3 regions of the Rhodomicrobium sp. genome follow, and region 2 is predicted to be linked to each of the others. Evidence: riboswitches for the same ligand, from Rfam matches in the RefSeq annotation. Region 2 holds a riboswitch; each other region holds the start of a gene.
The links. A riboswitch is a leader RNA that binds a small molecule or an ion and turns the genes downstream of it on or off. The one in region 2 is predicted to bind cobalamin.
Positions count from the first base shown of each region.

Region 1 (5,754 bases), on a different contig from region 2:
GCGAGCGCGCCGAGAGCCAGCGCCGTCAGCGGCGTGTCAGGCGCGGGTTTCACAACCACGGTGCAGCCCACAGCAAGCGCGGGCGCAACCTTGCGCGTGATCATTGCGAAGGGGAAATTCCAGGGCGTGATCGCGCCGACGACGCCAACAGGTTGTTTCATGACGATGACGCGGCCGCCCTTGCGCGGCGTCGGAACGATCTCGCCATGAATGCGCTTGGCCTCTTCCGCGAAAAATTCGACGAAAGCCGCGCCATAAGCGACTTCGCCACGCGATTCCGGCAGCGGTTTTCCCATCTCCACGGTCATGAGGCGCGCCAGCGATTCCGCGTGGGCCAATTGAAGGTTGTGCCAGCGTTTGAGGATCGCCGCGCGCTCCTTGGCAAGCAGCCCGCTCCAGGCCGGAAAAGCCTTGTGCGCGGCCTCGATGGCCTCGCGGGTTTCTACGCGCCCGAAGTTCGGCACGCGCGCGAGGAACGCGCCGGTTGCGGGATTGACGACAGGGAGTGCCGGTTCGCCCCGCCATTCGCCTCCAATCAGACAGCGATCACGGAGCAGTGTCTTGAAAATCTGGTCCATGACTCCTCTTTCAGCGGGTCAGACATAATGCCGCGCCGCTGTAAATACTACAAGCGCCACCGGATTATGGCACCTGTTCCCAAAAAGCCACAAACTCTTAACGAATCAGCGCTCAATCACAGGATGCATTTGATATTCCCTGCAACCGAATATTAATGTGAGCGAAGAGCCCTGCGAGACAAGTCGCAGGCAGGAACGACGGAGCCCCCAATGACGAGCGTCTTATCACCGGTCCTGTCAGAAAGCACTCCCAATTCTCAAGCGCAGCCCGCCGAGAGCGCGGATTTCGCATTTCTTTCTCAACAAGATAGCCGTGAATATCTCGCCGACATGCTGAAGGAACTCAGCCTGATCGCCGGTCATGCCGATCTCGACCGCGCGCGCGAACTGATCGAAGCGGCTCTTGCCGAGATCGAGCCGCAACATTCCTGACAGACGCGAACAACCGCCGCGTGTTGATCGGCGGCGGAAAGAAGACTTGAAACCGGGCCTTTGAGCTATCCCTTCAAGCGTCATGCCGCAAATCGCGTGTGGCATGACGCGGTATGTTTCCTGTGCCGGTCTGCTTTTCTGCGTCAGATAAAGGCGCATTGGCACAGGCCCATTGCGGTGCGTTGCGCGAACCGCGCCTGAGCCGTCCGATGGCGCCCGCTGAGGCGGCGACCTCCGCGTTGGAGGCGTAAAGGCATCGTTCGGCGACCATGCCTCAGCGGGTGAGGCCCAGCATTGCCTCGATGTCTATGTGGCGGGCAAGGTGTGCGGCAAGGCGGTCGAGCGTGTCGTCTATGGCGGTTTCGTAGGAAAGCGCCGCAGGCTTGCCACCGAGCCGCGCCAGCCACGCGGCGCGCTGACGGTCGTCCGCGAACAGGCCGTGGACATAGGTGCCCATCACGCACCCGTCCGCCGACACCGCTCCATCGGGCCTGCACGATCCGTCCTCGTGGACAAGAACAAGCGGGCGCGCGGTGTCCGATCCGAAGGTGCGGCCGATGTGGATCTCGTAACCCGAGAACGGCACGCCGTCGGCCGCTGTCCGGCCCGTTACCGCCGCAAGCCGCTTGTCGCCCGAAAGCTCCGTCTCGACATCGAGCAGGCCGAGCCCCGGCACCCCGCCCGGCCGTCCCTCGATGCCCGCCGGATCGGCCACCCAGCGCCCAAGCATTTGATAGCCGCCGCAAAGGCCGAGCACGCGCCCGCCGCGCCGGACATGGGCGAGGATGTCCGCTTCCCAGCCGAGCGCACGCAGCGCGGAGAGATCCGCAATGGTGGCCTTCGAGCCCGGCAGGATGACAAGATCCGCGTCGGCGGGAAGCGGTTCGCCATGGGCCAGCGTCACGAGATCGACGTCCGGCTCAAGCCGCAGCGGATCGAGATCGTCAAAATTTGCGATGTGCGGAAGCACCGGCACCGCGACCCTCACGCGCTGGCCGGTCTTCGCGCCTTCGCGCACCCAGTCGCGGCTGAAGCCGTCTTCAGGCGGCAGGGCATGCGCGTCCGCAAACCACGGGACGAGGCCGAGCGACGCCCAGCCGGTTCGTTCCGCGATGAACCGCATGCCCTCCGCGAAGAGCCCCGCATCGCCGCGCATCTTGTTGACGATGAAGCCACGGATCATGGCGGCATCTTCGGCGTCGAGCACCGCGCTCGTGCCGACGAGGCTCGCGATCACCCCGCCCCGGTCGATGTCGCCGACGAGCACCACGGGCACGTCCGCCGCCCGCGCGAAACCCATATTCGCGATGTCGTTCGCGCGAAGGTTCACCTCGGATGGCGAGCCAGCGCCCTCCACCAGCACGAGGTCGCATTCGCCTTTCAGCCGCGCGAAGCTTTCAAGCACGGCGGGCATCAGCGCTGCCTTCCGCGACTGATAATCGCGTGCCTCGGCCTTGCCCCACACATGCCCTTGCACGACGATCTGCGCGCCGGTCTCGCTCTGCGGCTTCAGGAGCACTGGATTCATGTGAACGCTGGGCGGCACGCGCGCGGCGCGGGCCTGAAGCATCTGCGCGCGGCCGATCTCGCCGCCATCGGCCGTGACGCCCGCATTGGTCGACATGTTCTGTGGCTTGAACGGACGCACGGAAAGCCCCCGATCCGCGAACAGACGGCACAACCCCGCCACGATCAGCGACTTGCCGACATCCGAGCCGGTTCCCTGAAACATCAGTGCGCGGGCCGTCCTGTCGCCCAGCCGTCTCTCGTCGTCGCGAATACGTGTCATGCCCGGTGTCGATCCTTCTTCAGCGCGAAATCTCTACACCGCCCCGGCGCCGGATAAAGCGCCCGCCGATTGACTTCGCGTCACGGGCGTATCACAAATCGAGACAGCCGACGGTCCCTTCGGGGACGAAAAGGGAATACCGGGCGCACCACATCGTGCGAAGCCGGAGCTGCCCCCGCAACTGTGAGCGGCGAGCCTGCGCCAATTGCCACTGGAACCTGTTCCGGGAAGGCGGCACGGGCCGTGACCCGCGAGCCAGGAGACCTGCCGTCGCCTGCCGGATCGCGTTGCCGCGTTCCCTTGAAGCGCCGTTCCGGGCGGGGTGTCCCGGAGCGCAAGGTCCGACGGGAGGAGTGCAGGTCCGCCCGCCGCACGCGCCGGACGGCTCGCCGTCCGCTCCCCGGAATGAAGCATGGAGCCGCCCTCGACCTGTAAAGCCCCGCCAGCGCCCCGCGCCACCGTCTTCGTGTGCGTGCTTTGTGGACGCGACCCCGCCGACAAGGCCGCGCCTCCCGCAGGCCGCGCGCTCTACGAAGCGCTCGCCGCCGAGCGCGAAGCCAGCGCTGACACGCGCTTCCATATAGAACCGGCGCAATGCCTGTCGAACTGCAATCGCGGCCTCACCGTCGCCATCGCCGGGCCGGATCGCTGGACCTACATGTTCGGCGAACTGACGATCGAGGACGCGCCGAGCATTTATCGCGGCTGTGCAGCAAACGCCGAAACCGAAGACGGCCTCGTGCCGTGGAACGAGCGCCCCGCCTGCTTCCGCCGCGCGCTCATCGCGCGCGTGCCGCCGCTTCCTGAAAGGAGCCTCTGATGTCTCTCGCGAAAGTCCCCGTCACCATCATCACCGGCTTCCTGGGCGCGGGCAAGACGAGCCTTGTCCGTCATCTGATCGAAACCGCGAACGGCCGCCGCCTCGCGGTCCTCGTCAATGAATTCGGCGATGTCGGCATCGATGGCGAGATCCTGAAGGGCTGCGCCGATCCCGCATGCCCCGAAGACGCTATCGTCGAACTGACGAACGGCTGCCTTTGCTGCACCGTCGCGGACGAATTCGTGCCGACGATGACGGCGCTCCTGAACCGCAAGGAGCCGCCCGAACACATTCTCATAGAAACATCCGGCCTCGCGCTGCCGAAGCCGCTGCTGAAGGCGTTCGACTGGCCCGACCTGAAGACGCGCATCACCGTCGACGGCGTGATCGCGGTCGCGGACGCCGAGGCCGTGGCGGATGGCCGTTTCGCGCCGGACCCTGAGCTTGTGGCGAGACAGCGCGCGGGCGACACCAGCATCGACCACGACACGCCGCTCGGCGAAGTGTTCGAGGATCAGGTGGCCTGCGCCGATCTCGTGATCCTGAACAAGGCCGATCTCGTCGACGAGGCGCGGCTTGCCGTGGCGCGCGAAGCGGTGCTGGCGGAATCGCCGCGCCCCATCCCCGTGATCGGGGCAACCGAGGGGCGCGTCGATCCGCGCGTCGTGCTGGGGCTTGGCGCGGCTGCGGAAGACGACCTCGACGCGCGCCCGACGCATCACGATCATGGCGAGCCGCACGACCATGACGATTTCGAAACGGTCGCGGTCACGCTGCCGGAGCAGACATCGCAGGCCGACATCGTGGCGAAGGTCGAGGCAGCGGCCCGTGCGTACAACATCCTTCGCGTAAAAGGCTATATCGCCATCGCGGGCAAGCCGATGCGGCTTCTCGTGCAAGGCGTCGGAACCCGCGTTCGCGCGCAGTTCGACCGGCCATGGCGCGCGAGTGAGGAGCGCGTCTCGCGGCTCGTCGTCATCGGCGAAAAGGGCTTCGACGGGCAGGCGGTTGCGGCGGCGCTCGGGGCCTGACGCATGCACATTCTTTTCCGTGAACGGCACGGCCTCGAAGAGGCGGCGGTGGCGGAAGACCTCGGCCAGACGCCCGCCGACCTGGCGGTGCTTTCCTTCGCGGACAGCGACCTCGCAGCCTTCGCGGCGGGCTGGCGTGCGGGCGCGGATCTCCCGACGCTGCGCCTCGCCAACCTCGCGCGGCTGAGGCATCCGCTTTCGGTCGATCTTTACATCGAGAAGACGCTCACGGGCGCGCGGGCCGTTCTTGTCCGCTTGCTCGGCGGCATCGACTATTGGCGTTACGGTGTCGAGCAGCTTCGCGCGCTGGCGGAAGCGAAGGGCACCGCGCTGGCGTTCGTTTCGGGCGACGGGCGCGTCGATCCGCGTCTCGACGAGGCATCGACGGTGCCGGTCGCCATGCTGCGGCGTTTGCAGGCGCTGTGCGATCAGGGCGGCGCGCAGGCAGCGCAGGCCGCCCTCGCTGAACTTGCGCGCGCGGCCGGGTTCGATACGGAAACGACGGATGATGCGCACCCGCTTCCGCGCCACGGCTTCCTTGCGGGCGATCCCGCGATCTGCCCCCTCGCGCCGCCACGCGAAGGCGATGCGCCGCGCGCGCTCATCGTCTTTTACCGCGCGGCACTCGCCGCCGCCGACACCGCGCCCATTGAAGCGCTGCTCGATGCTCTTTCTACGCGCGGCTTCGATCCAGCCGCCGTCTTCGTCGCGAGCCTCAAAGACGAGAGGACGCGCGCCTGGCTCGCCGACGCGCTCCGCCGGATCGTGCCGGACGTGATCGTGAATGCGACGGCGTTTTCAGCGCGCGATGCGGAAAACGGAGCGTTCGACGCTTCGGATGCACCCGTGTTGCAGATCGCGCTGGCGGGGTCTTCGCGCGAGGCTTGGGCGGAGTCGGATCGCGGCCTGTCGCCCGCCGACCTCGCGATCCACGTCGTGCTGCCGGAAATCGACGGGCGCATCTTCGCGGGCGCGATCTCCTTCAAGGAGCCGGAGGCGTCGGACCCGGAGCTTGGCTTTGCCCGCGTCGTTCATGCGCCTGATGCCGAACGCGTCGAAGCGGTCGCGGAAAAGGCGCGCGCGCTTGCAAGGCTGCGGCGTACC
Region 1 covers NZ_JASGFR010000028.1:39,013-44,766, forward strand. The annotation lists gene QM659_RS12060 (NAD-dependent succinate-semialdehyde dehydrogenase) at 1-578, opposite strand, end outside; gene QM659_RS12065 (hypothetical protein) at 789-1,010, shown strand; gene QM659_RS12070 (cobyric acid synthase) at 1,285-2,799, opposite strand; cobalamin riboswitch at 2,894-3,086, shown strand; gene QM659_RS12075 (DUF1636 family protein) at 3,212-3,619, shown strand; gene cobW (cobalamin biosynthesis protein CobW) at 3,619-4,650, shown strand; gene cobN (cobaltochelatase subunit CobN) at 4,654-5,754, shown strand, end outside.
Region 1: another riboswitch for cobalamin. It lies ahead of QM659_RS12075 (DUF1636 family protein); the one in region 2 lies ahead of metE (5-methyltetrahydropteroyltriglutamate--homocysteine S-methyltransferase).

Region 2 (5,754 bases):
AGAGGAACCTGCCCCGTGAAGTCGCATACCGTTCGCACATACAAATCCGCCGAGCCTTTGCCCCGCGCCGAACAACTCGCCTGGAAGATCGCCGAAGTCGCCGCCGACCCGGTCGCGGTCGACCCTGCCGTGGTCGAGATGATCGGCAACCGCATCATCGACAACGCCGCCGTTGCCGCCGCTTCGCTCGCACGCCGCCCGGTGGCTAACGCCCGCAATCAGGCGCTCTCGCATCCCTTCAAGCCCGGCGCGGCCGTGTTCGGCATCGCCTCGCATCGCCGCTTCTCGCCGGAATGGGCCGCGTGGGCCAACGGCGTCGCCGTGCGTGAACTCGACTTCCACGATACGTTCCTCGCCGCCGACTATTCGCATCCCGGCGACAATATCCCGCCGATCCTTGCCGTCGCCCAGCATTGCGGGCTTTCCGGCGAAGCGCTCGTGCGCGGCCTCGCGGCGGGCTACGAAATTCAGGTCAATCTCGTAAAAGGCATTTGCCTGCATGAGCACAAGATCGACCATATCGCCCATCTCGGACCCTCGGCTGCGGCAGGCATCGGCGCGGCGCTGGGGCTTCCGGTGGAGACGATCTGGCAGGCTGTGCAGCAGGCACTGCATGTGACGACGACGACGCGCCAGTCGCGCAAGGGCGAGATTTCGAGCTGGAAGGCTTACGCGCCCGCTTTCGCCGGCAAGATGGCGGTCGAGGCGGTGGATCGAGCCATGCGCGGCGAAGGCGCGCCGTCGCCCGCATGGGAAGGCGAGGACGGTTTCATCGCATGGCTGCTTTCCGGCCCCAAGGTGGAATACTCCGTGCCGTTGCCTGAGAAAGGCGAGCCGAAGCGCGCCATCCTCGACACCTACACCAAGGAATATTCGGCGGAATATCAGAGCCAGGCGCTCATCGACCTCGCGCGGCGGATGCGCGAGAAGATCGGCAATCTCGCGACCATCGAAAACATCGTGATCCACACGAGCCATCACACCCATTACGTGATCGGCACGGGTGCGAACGACCCGCAGAAGATGGACCCGAATGCGAGCCGCGAAACGCTCGACCATTCCATCATGTACATCTTCGCGGTCGCGCTGGAAGACGGCGGCTGGCACCACGTGCATTCCTATGCGCCGGAGCGCGCGAAGCGGCCCGAAACCGTTGCCTTGTGGCACAAGATTTCGACCGTCGAAGATGCGGAGTGGACGCGCCGCTATCATAGCCGCGACCCGAAGGAAAAGGCGTTCGGCGGCCGCGTCGTCGTCACCCTGCGTGACGGTCGCGTGATCGAGGACGAGCTTGCCATCGCCGACGCCAACCCGCTCGGCGCGCGCCCCTTCGCCCGCCCGCAATACATCGAGAAGTTTCTCACGCTTTCGGAAGGCATCGTCTCACCCGCCGAGCAACAGCGCTTTCTCGAAACCGTGGACCGGCTCGAACGGCTGCGCGGCGAAGAGCTTCTGGGACTGAATTTCACCGTCGATCCCGTCGCGCTTGGCGCGGAGCGGGCGACCGGCCTTTTCGAATGGAACGGCACATCGCGCGAGACGGGCCGTTCAGCCGTTGTCGGCGCTTAGGGAGGACAGCATGCTACAGGACGCAACGAAGGCCGCCGGGCCGAAGCCGAAGAAGTCGGTCGCGCTTTCCGGCATCATCGCGGGCAACACGGCGCTTTGCACCGTGGGCCGCACCGGTAACGACCTCCATTACCGCGGCTACGACATTCTCGACGTGGCCGAGACCTGCGAATTCGAGGAGATCGCGCATCTCCTCATTCACGGGGCGCTGCCGACGCCGACGGAGCTTCACGCTTACAAGACGAAGCTGAAGGCGCTGCGCGGCCTTCCTTCGGCGGTCCGCGTCGCGCTCGAAGCGCTGCCGGCCGCCTCGCATCCCATGGACGTACTCAGATCGGGCGTGTCCGCGCTCGGCTGCGTGCTGCCGGAGCCGGTCGACCACAACCATCCAGCTGCGCGCGATGTGGCCGACCGGCTCCTGGCTTCGCTGGGTTCCATGCTGCTCTACTGGCATCACTTCGCGCATAATGGCCGCCGCATCGAGGTGCACACCGACGACGATTCCATCGGCGGGCACTTCCTGCACCTGCTGCATGGCGAACGCCCGCGCGAAAGCCACGTCCGCGCGATGCACACCTCGCTGATTCTCTACGCCGAGCATGAGTTCAACGCGTCCACCTTCACCGCACGCTCCATCGCGAGCACGGGATCGGATCTGTATTCCGCGGTGACGGGCGCGATCGGCGCGCTGCGCGGGCCGAAGCATGGCGGGGCGAACGAGGCGGCCTTCGAGATCCAGAAGCGTTACAATTCAGCCGAAGAGGCGGAAGCCGATATCCGCCGCCGCGTCGAGGCTAAAGAGGTCGTGATCGGCTTCGGCCATCCCGTCTATACGGTCGCCGACCCGCGCAACAAGGTCATCAAGGAAGTCGCCCGCCGCCTGTCGCACGAGGTCGGCGCAACGAAAATGTTCGAGATCGCCGCGCGCATCGAAAGCGTGATGGCGGAGACGAAGAAGATGTTCCCGAACCTCGACTGGTTCAGCGCCGTGTCCTATCACCAGATGGGCGTTCCGACCGCGATGTTCACGCCGCTTTTTGTCATCGCACGCACGAGCGGCTGGGCGGCGCATATCATCGAGCAGCGGCAGGATAACAAGATCATTCGTCCATCCGCGAATTATGTCGGCCCGGAAAACGTGGCGTTCGTGCCGCTGGAAGATCGCGGGCGCACGCCTGCACCGTCTTCCGCGCGTGCGGCGTAGGGAGCGGACATGCCTTATCTCAACGGTTTCGACCTGCCCGACCAGACGGCGGGCTTCCGCTTCCGCGAGCTGCTGGAGCGTCGGGGCATCCTGAAACTCCCCGGCGCGCATAACGGCATGGCGGCGCTTCAGGCAAAGGCGGCTGGCTTCGACGCGCTGTATCTCTCAGGCGCGGCGATGACCGCGTCCATGGGGCTGCCCGATCTCGGCATCATCACGGTGGATGAGGTCGCGTTCTTCATCCGCCAGATCGCGCGGGCGAGCGGCCTGCCGCTGCTCGTCGATGGCGACACGGGCTATGGCGAGGCGCTGAACGTCATGCATATGGTTCGCACCTTCGAGGATGCGGGCGCGGGCGCTGTGCATATCGAGGATCAGCTCCTCCCGAAGAAATGCGGGCACCTCAACGACAAGAAGCTGGCGGACGCCCGCGACATGGCCGCGAAGGTGGCCGCCGCAGCAAAGGCGCGCCGCCATCTCGTCATCGTGGCGCGCACCGATGCCGCCGCGAGCGAGGGGATCGACGCGGCGGTGGCGCGTGCCCGGCTTTACGTCGAGGCGGGCGCGGACGCGATCTTCCCCGAGGCGCTGACGAGCGCGGCCATGTTCCAGGAATTCGCGCGGCGTCTGCCCGGCGTGCCGCTGCTCGCGAACATGACCGAGTTCGGCCGCACGCCGCATTTCACGGCAGCACAGTTCGAGGCGTGGGGTTACGCGATGGTCATCTGGCCCGTCTCGTCGCTTCGGGTGGCGAACAAGGCGCAGGCGAAGCTTTACGCCACGCTCGCGCGCGACGGCAGCACGGAGGCGATGCTCCCCGAGATGCAGACTCGCGCCGAGCTTTACGACACCATCGGCCTCGCCCGCTACGAGGCGCTCGACGCCTCCATCGTGCGGACCGTGCTGCCGCAAGCATAGATCGACATCGGCATATAAAGATGTCGTTATATCGATATTGACGACAGTGCCGATCTCGATCACACTCATTTTCCGTCGCGGTCTGCGAGCGCATAGCTCGTGGCCAAGAGGGAAGCCGGTGCAAGTCCGGCGCTGCCCCCGCAACTGTAAGCGGCGAGTTTCGGCCCACCGATGTCACTGAGGCAATCGCTTCGGGAAGACGGGCCGAAGCGACGACCCGCAAGCCAGGAGACCTGCCGCGACGAAATCGAAGTCCTCGGGCGGGGTGTCCCGGTGGAGCGGTTGCGGCCCGCCGACTGGCGGCGTTCGCGCGCGTCCCATCACAGCCTTGCCCCAACGCAATGGGGTTAGAACGTGTCTTCCAGCATAAAAATCGCAACGCTTGGCACGCCGCGCATCGGTCCGCGCCGTGAGCTTAAAACTGCGCTCGAAGCCTACTGGGCGCACAGGATCGGGGAGAAGGAACTTCGCGAGACAGCGGCCCGGCTTCGCGCCGACAATTGGGCGCGACAGAAGGCGGCGGGCGTGACGGTCATTCCGTCGAACGACTTCTCCTTCTACGATCAGGTGCTCGACACGAGCGTGATGGTCGGGGCCATTCCTGAAATCTACGGATGGAAAACCGGCGGCGTCACCCTCGGCACCTATTTCGCCATGGCGCGGGGATCGCAGGGAGCGGACGGCGAAGGCGCCTGCGGTTGCCCGCACACGAACCACGGCGCGCCCGCGCAGGAGATGACGAAGTGGTTCGACACGAATTACCACTACATGGTGCCGGAGTTCACAGCGGGGCAACGCTTCACGCTGGCCTCGCTGAAGGCCGTTGACGAATATCGCGAGGCGCAGCATCTCGGCTATGAAACGCGGCCCGTTCTGCTTGGGCCGGTGACGTTTCTCAAGCTCGGCAAAAGCAAGGATCCCGCGCTCGACCCGCTCACGCTGCTCGACGCCCTGCTCCCCGTCTATCTCGACGTGCTCCGCCGCCTCGCCGCCAACGGCGCGGAATGGGTGCAGATCGATGAGCCGTGCCTCGTGCTCGATCTCGACGCCGCCGAGCGCGACGCGCTGAAGAAGACCTACCGCCGCTTTGCCGATGCGCTGCCGAGCCTCAAGATCATGCTGGCCACCTATTTCGGCGCGCTCGGCGACAATCTCGATACCGCGCTTTCGCTCCCCGTGGCGGGGCTGCATCTCGATCTGTCACGCGCTCCGCGGCAACTCGACGATGTGCTGGCGAAAGCGCCGCCCGGCCTCGTGCTGTCGCTCGGCGTGATCGACGGCCGCAACGTCTGGCGCGCGGACCTGGCCGCGATCCTCGACCGGCTGGAACCCGTGGTTGCAAAGCGCGGCACCGATCACATACAGCTTGCGCCGTCCTGCTCGCTCCTGCATACGCCGGTCGATCTGGAGCTTGAACGCGATCTCGACGCCGACGTGAAAAGCTGGCTTGCCTTCGGCGTGCAGAAGATGGGCGAGCTTTCCGCGCTCGGCCGCGCGCTCTCGGAAGGCCGTGCAACAGTCGCGCCCGCGCTCGAAGCCGCGTCCGCAGCGCTTGCCGCGCGGCGCGCATCGCCCAAGGTGCATGACGCAGCCGTAAGGCAGCGGCTCGCAGCCGTGACGCCGCAGATGGCGCTCCGTCGCGCGCCCTATGCCGAGCGTGCCGCCGTTCAACGCCGCCGCTTCGGCCTGCCTCCGTTCCCGACGACAACCATCGGCTCCTTCCCGCAGACGGCCGAAGTCCGCAAGGCGCGAGCCGCCCACGCCAAGGGCGCTCTGACTGACGCGGAATACGACTCGTTCCTTCGCGAGGAAACCGCGCGCACGATCCGCTGGCAGGAAGTGGCGGGCCTCGACGTGCTCGTGCATGGCGAGTTCGAGCGCAACGACATGGTGCAGTATTTCGGCGAGAAGCTCTCCGGCTTCGCGTTCACGAAGAACGGCTGGGTGCAGTCTTACGGTTCGCGCTGCGTGCGCCCGCCGATCCTCTATGGCGATGTATCGCGCCCCGAGCCGATGACGGTCGGCTGGTGGCACTTCGCGCAGTCGCAGACCGACCGCCCGAT
Region 2 covers NZ_JASGFR010000056.1:129-5,882, reverse strand. The annotation lists gene QM659_RS15930 (MmgE/PrpD family protein) at 16-1,569, shown strand; gene prpC (2-methylcitrate synthase) at 1,580-2,773, shown strand; gene prpB (methylisocitrate lyase) at 2,783-3,691, shown strand; cobalamin riboswitch at 3,753-3,947, shown strand; partial or broken gene metE (5-methyltetrahydropteroyltriglutamate--homocysteine S-methyltransferase) at 4,046-5,754, shown strand, end outside.

Region 3 (5,754 bases), on a different contig from region 2:
GCTGAAAGGGAGCGAAGTTGCTCGGTTCGCGGTTCTTGTCCCGTAAGTGCTCATAATGTCCCTTTATCTTTGCGGATCGAAAAGGCCGACGACGAAGCTGTCGACCGTGCGTGCGACTGCCTCCTGAACGGCGGTCCAATCCTCGAAATGGTCCATGCTGAAGGAGTACTCGATATCGATTGCCCGATGTGTCGGCGAGTTCATGTAAGCTGTGCAGCTTGGGGAGGGGTCATCGGGCCAGCAATGGGCGAAGTGCAGATATGCGCCCTCCGGCGATTTGCGGATGTAATAGAGTTCCCGCTTGCCGTTGGGTAAGCGCTCTTCGTAGACCTCCTCGAAGGGGACGTGCCCTTCGAGCTTGGTGTAGGTGAAGTCGGGGTCCTTCGCGAGGCGCTGCATGTCGCCTTGCAGTCCAAGCCAGCCTACATGGGCTGCGCCCAACAGGTATAAGCCTTCATTTCTGATCAGCAGGAGGATCCCTCCATTGCAGTAGCCGGAGCATTCTCTCCGTTCGCGATTGGCGGGATTGAGCGAGCCTGTCATCTCCGGATACCAGACCGTGAAAAACGTCCCGTATTTGTGCACGGGTCTCGAGGCTTTCCCGACGAACTCATAAGGAATTCGGAGGTATAGAATAGGAGCGTTTGGGTAGGTGCCGTTATAGAGAAGGTAATCCGATTTTCCGCGCTGGGTCTGAAGCGGGAAATTTTTCGCCGGGTTTTGCGGGCCGACGCGATCCGCTTCGATCTCGATCGGAAAGAGCAGCCTGTGGAGCGACGGCGGCAGCGTGTCGGTGTCGACGCGCGACAGCGACCATGCCGCTATGGCCGCCAAAAGGAACAGGGCGAGTTTTTTCATAGGTCCCCACGAATGAAATATAAAATTAACTATTTTTTTAACCATAGTCCCATGCGAAGGTCATCCCCGGCGTTTGCCGGGGATCGTTAATACCTTCCTTTTTGACGCTTACACCGCGTCCCGTGCTTTGGTAAGCGCGGGCCTCAGACCGTTCAAGCTGCCTCTCCGATGGCGGGTGGAAGCGGGCTTCATCAGCCGCAGCATTCACGGATCGGAATTGTTGAGGAAGCGATCCATCCGATGCATGCGCTCGTGCAGAATCTTTACCGTGCCGATGTCGCCATTCGTCGGCCTACTTTCGAACGGTCAAACAATTTCTTTTCTACCCGCTCTTCCGGCGTTCGTTAACAGGCGCGCAATTTGCGCCAGCGCCGTCAATCGTCCTGAGCACTTCCGAAACGCGTCTTTTGCTTCCGAGTTTTCGGCCCACGAGCGAGGCGCAGCGGCGCCGCACAAAGCCGCGTCTAGCCGAACCACCACCACCAGTTCACGACGAGCACGAAGGTGACAAGGATCAGCGCGAGGATGATCAGCGTCTGGATATGAGCGGCGACCCAGTTGCGCCATGTCTCCGGCGCTTCGCCCGCCTCCTGCCCCATCGAGCCGAGGATCAGAAGCCCGAGAACCCCGAGAATGTAAATTCCCGCCGGATATTGTTTGCATTGCCCGCAGGACCAGCTGTCGAGCCACATCAGCCCGATAAGCGTGCCCGCGACCAGAAATGTGATGAAAGCCAGCACGCCGAGGCTGATGATAATTACAAAACGCGTGATATCAGCACACGTCATGCCTCCCACTCCCTTTGACGCAACGGTACTCTCGGTCTCAGCGCCTGCCATGCCCAGCGCCTCCCTCCACGCAACGAGACGATTTTCGTAAAAATAGCAGGGCAGCGTTAATCATGCGTTTCATGCGGATCGCGCAAGCGGCAGCGGGCGCCGCTGGCACTACGGCTAGTCGCCCCAACTGTTGCTGCTTGAAGAGCTTGTGGCCGACGCGCCACAGCTTGCGCGGAACATGCCGAATTGCGGCATTTGCGTGATTGCGGCGCAAGCTTCATGCAAGCTATGCCTTAAGCCGATGGTCCTCCGATGAGGATAATAGGGAACGCGGTGAGGGACGACGTCCGTAATCCGCGGCTGCCCCCGCAACTGTAAGCGGCGAGCGATGCGCCAAAGGCCACTGGGAAACCGGGAAGGCGGCGTGGAGTTTTGACCCGTGAGCCAGGAGACCTGCCATCAGCCGTGGTCACGCGCGAACACGTCGGGCGGGGTGTCCTGATGGGGGCTTGGAATCCGCTCAACGCGGCGTTCCTGACTTTGGTTCGTGGTGACGTGTCACGTTCCACGAGGCCCAATATGCCGGCTCTATACCCGCGCGCCCGCTCCTGTGTCGCTTTCGTCAGCCTTGTCGCATTTGCCGCGAATGCGCAGGCGCAAACCGCCGCCCGTTCCGATACCCTGCCGCCCGTCGTCGTGAAAAAAGACGGGGCCGAAAAGCAGAAGAAGAAAGCCTCCGCTCCGAAGAAAAAGAAGGAGGCGCCGGCCGTTGCGCACGGTGCCGCCGAACCCGCGCCGGATGCCATTCCCGGCGAGCCGTCGAAAGACGTGATCTATTCCGCGAACCGCGTCGCAACCGACATCACCAAGGTCGGCTCCGCGGTGACGGTCATCACGCGCGACGAGATCGAGGCGCAGTCGCGCACCTATGTGCAGGATTACCTCGCGCAGGTGCCGGGCGTTTCCGTGGCGCAGACGGGGCCGGCCAGCACGACGTCATATTTCATTTGGGGCGCGGCTTCCAAATATGTGAAGGTCCAGGTGGATGGATTGGACATCGCCGATCCAACCGGAACGCAGGTCACGACGGCGCTTGAAACTATCCTCGCGACCGATGTCGAGCGCATCGAGGTGCTGAAGGGGTCGCAGAGCTTGCTTTACGGCGGTCAGGCGGTCGGCGGCGTCATAACGATCGACACAGCGCGCCCCGTTCTCGGCGCTTCGATGACGGCTTCCGGCGAAACAGGTTCCTACAACACCCAGCGCGGCACGGCGAGTGCGGCCTACGGTACGGATCGCGGTTATGCGCGTTTCACCGTGCAGAGCGTAAGAAGCGACGGCTATTCCGCTCTGGCGATTGGAAATGAAGACGATGGCTACCGAAACCTGACCTTCAGCGGCACCGGCGAGTACAAGCTTTCCAGCGATGTGAAAGTCTTTTTCGCCGCGCGCGCTCTGGAGGAGAGGCACAGCTACGATAGCACCTACGATAATTGGGATTTGGCGACAGACGGTTGGCCCGGCACGCGGGGTGTAACCAGCCAGCAGGCCGGGCGCGTGGGCACGGAAGTTAAACTTTTCGATGGCGCCTTCGTCAACACGGTTTCGATTCAAGGCATGAAGTTTGATCGCGATCAGTGGGGGTGGTCCGCTGGTTCAGCCGTCAACGACTCCTACACGGGCGATCGCTGGAAGGTCGACTATCTCGGCACGGCGAAAATAACGAAATGGGCGACCGTGACTGCGGGCGCCGACTACATGGAAGAAACCGCTGAGACCGGCGCTTACTCCCAGCACGGAATTGACCTGACGGGTGTATTTGCTCAGCTTTCGGTGGAGCCGCTGAAAGGGCTGACGATTACCGGCGGCGGCCGCAACGATGAACACAGCACCTTCGGTGACTTCCAGACCTACCGATTCACTGCGGCGTACTTCTATGAACCGACTCAGACAAAACTGCGCGCGAGCACCGGCACCGGCTTCCGTGCGCCGAGCCTTTATGAACTCTACGCAAACAACGAGTGGGTTTCCGGGAACACCGAGCTTAAGCCCGAGGAAAGCGAAAGCTGGGACGTAGGTTTCGATCAGTGGTTCGACAACAAGCGCTTTCGTTTAAGCGGTACGTATTTCCAGGTCGACACCACGAACGAAATTGGCGGTGGTTATGACGCCAACTGGAAGTGGGTCTACCAGCAGATCCCCGGCACGACACATCGCGAGGGCGTGGAGTTTTCCGGCGCTGCAGTTGTGAGCCCGTGGCTCACGCTGTCGGCGGGCTACACCTATGTCGATGCAAGGGCGGAGGATGGCTCGCGTCTCGTCCGCATCCCGCGCAGCAGCATCACGCTCGGCGCCGACGCGCTGCTGTTCGACACGGTGAAGGCGAACGTCACCACGCGTTTCGCTCTCGATACGATCGACTCGAGCAATTACCAACTGGAAGACTATGTGCTTTTGAACGCGAAGTTCAGCTACGACATTCGCCCCGGTTTCACCGCTTACGTCCGGGGCGAAAATCTGCTCGACGAGAAGTACGAAACGGTGCGCGGCTACAACACGCCCGGCCTGTCGGTCTATGGCGGCGTCACCTTCAACGTCGACGCCAACACCTATGCGTCGCTGAAATAGGGTCGGCCGCAGCCGACGCGGGGCGGGACGCGTTCCGCAGCGGCGAAGCTGAACGAGCGGCCGAGCCTCTTCGCACCGATGAGATGCGAAGAAGCTCGGTCTCGCCGCCATCGCATGTTGCCCCGCGACGGCGCATTTGTTATCCATCGACGTTGAAGGCTGGCGCGCTCGACGTTCCGCATGCATCGGCGCGCGAGACGTCAAGGCAAGCGAGCGGGCCGCGCCTGCGGAGGGGTGCTAGAGTGGTTTAATAGACCGGTCTTGAAAACCGGCGTGCGGGCAACCGTACCGTGGGTTCGAATCCCACCCCCTCCGCCAAGTTCTTGCCGCAAAAGTTTCCGTAAGCACCTATTCCAATTCACTGTTTTGCCGTAGAGCTAATTACTTCATACTTGTTTCGCCCGGATGTGCTATACATTTTGATGCACAATTTGGGAGAGGCGCGGCTGTGAAAGACACAACCATTTTCAAGCGGGCCGATACGTGGCAACTCCGCCGCCGCGTGCCCGCGCGCTATGCCCCCGTCGAAGAGCGCAAGGTGATCTGGCTCAGCCTTCACACCGATTCGGAAAGCGTGGCGCGCCGCAAGGCCGCTGCTGCATGGGTGCAACTCGAAGAGGCTTGGGAGGCCCGTCTCGCGGGCGACACGAACGATGCGGAGAAGCGTTACGCGGCGGCCCTGAACCTTTGCGGAATGCGCGGCTTTCGCTACCTGCCTGCCGAAAAGATCGCGGCCTTGCCGGAGGAAGAGCGCATCCGGCGCGTCGAAGCCGTCGCTTCCGGCAAGCCGGAACGCTTTGAAGCGGCGGCTTTGCTCGGCGGCATAGCGAACCCGCCGCTCACGGTGACGCGGGCGCTCGATCTCTATTGGACGCTTGCCAGGGATCGAACATTGGGCAAGAGCGAGGACCAGCTTCGCCGCTGGCGCAACCCGCGCATGAAGGCCGTAAAGAACTTCACCCATGTGATCGGCGCGAAGCCACTCGCCGAAATCACCGCCGACGATGTGCTTAACTTCCGTGAATGGTGGATCGAGAAGATTGAGGCCGAAGACCTGTCGCCCAGCAGCGCGAACAAGGATTTTACCCATCTCGCGGACATGGTGCGCACGCTCAACCGCATGAAGCGGCTCGGCTTGCCGGACCTGTTTCGTGGCGTGGCGCTCAAGGAAGGCGCCAAGCGCACCAGGCCTCCGTTCTCGACCGAATGGATAAGGATGCGGCTCCTCGCTCCCGGAGCGCTGGACGGCCTCAACACCGAAGCCCGCTGCATTGTGTTGGGCATGGTCAACACCGGCTACCGGCCAAGCGAGGCGGCAGGATTGCTGCCGGACCATATCCGGCTCGAAGGTCCGATCCCCTTCATCTCGATCGAACCTGTAGGGCGGCAACTCAAGAACGAGACGAGCAAGCGTATCATCCCGCTCGCGGGCGTGTCGCTCGAAGCGTTCCGGGAGTGCAAACAAGGCTTTCCACGTTATCGAAATTCC
Region 3 covers NZ_JASGFR010000013.1:56,556-62,309, forward strand. The annotation lists gene QM659_RS07275 (hypothetical protein) at 64-903, opposite strand; gene QM659_RS07280 (hypothetical protein) at 1,323-1,646, opposite strand; cobalamin riboswitch at 1,923-2,113, shown strand; gene QM659_RS07285 (TonB-dependent receptor plug domain-containing protein) at 2,217-4,265, shown strand; tRNA gene QM659_RS07290 (tRNA-Ser) at 4,494-4,583, shown strand; gene QM659_RS07295 (DUF6538 domain-containing protein) at 4,714-5,754, shown strand, end outside.
Region 3: another riboswitch for cobalamin. It lies ahead of QM659_RS07285 (TonB-dependent receptor plug domain-containing protein); the one in region 2 lies ahead of metE (5-methyltetrahydropteroyltriglutamate--homocysteine S-methyltransferase).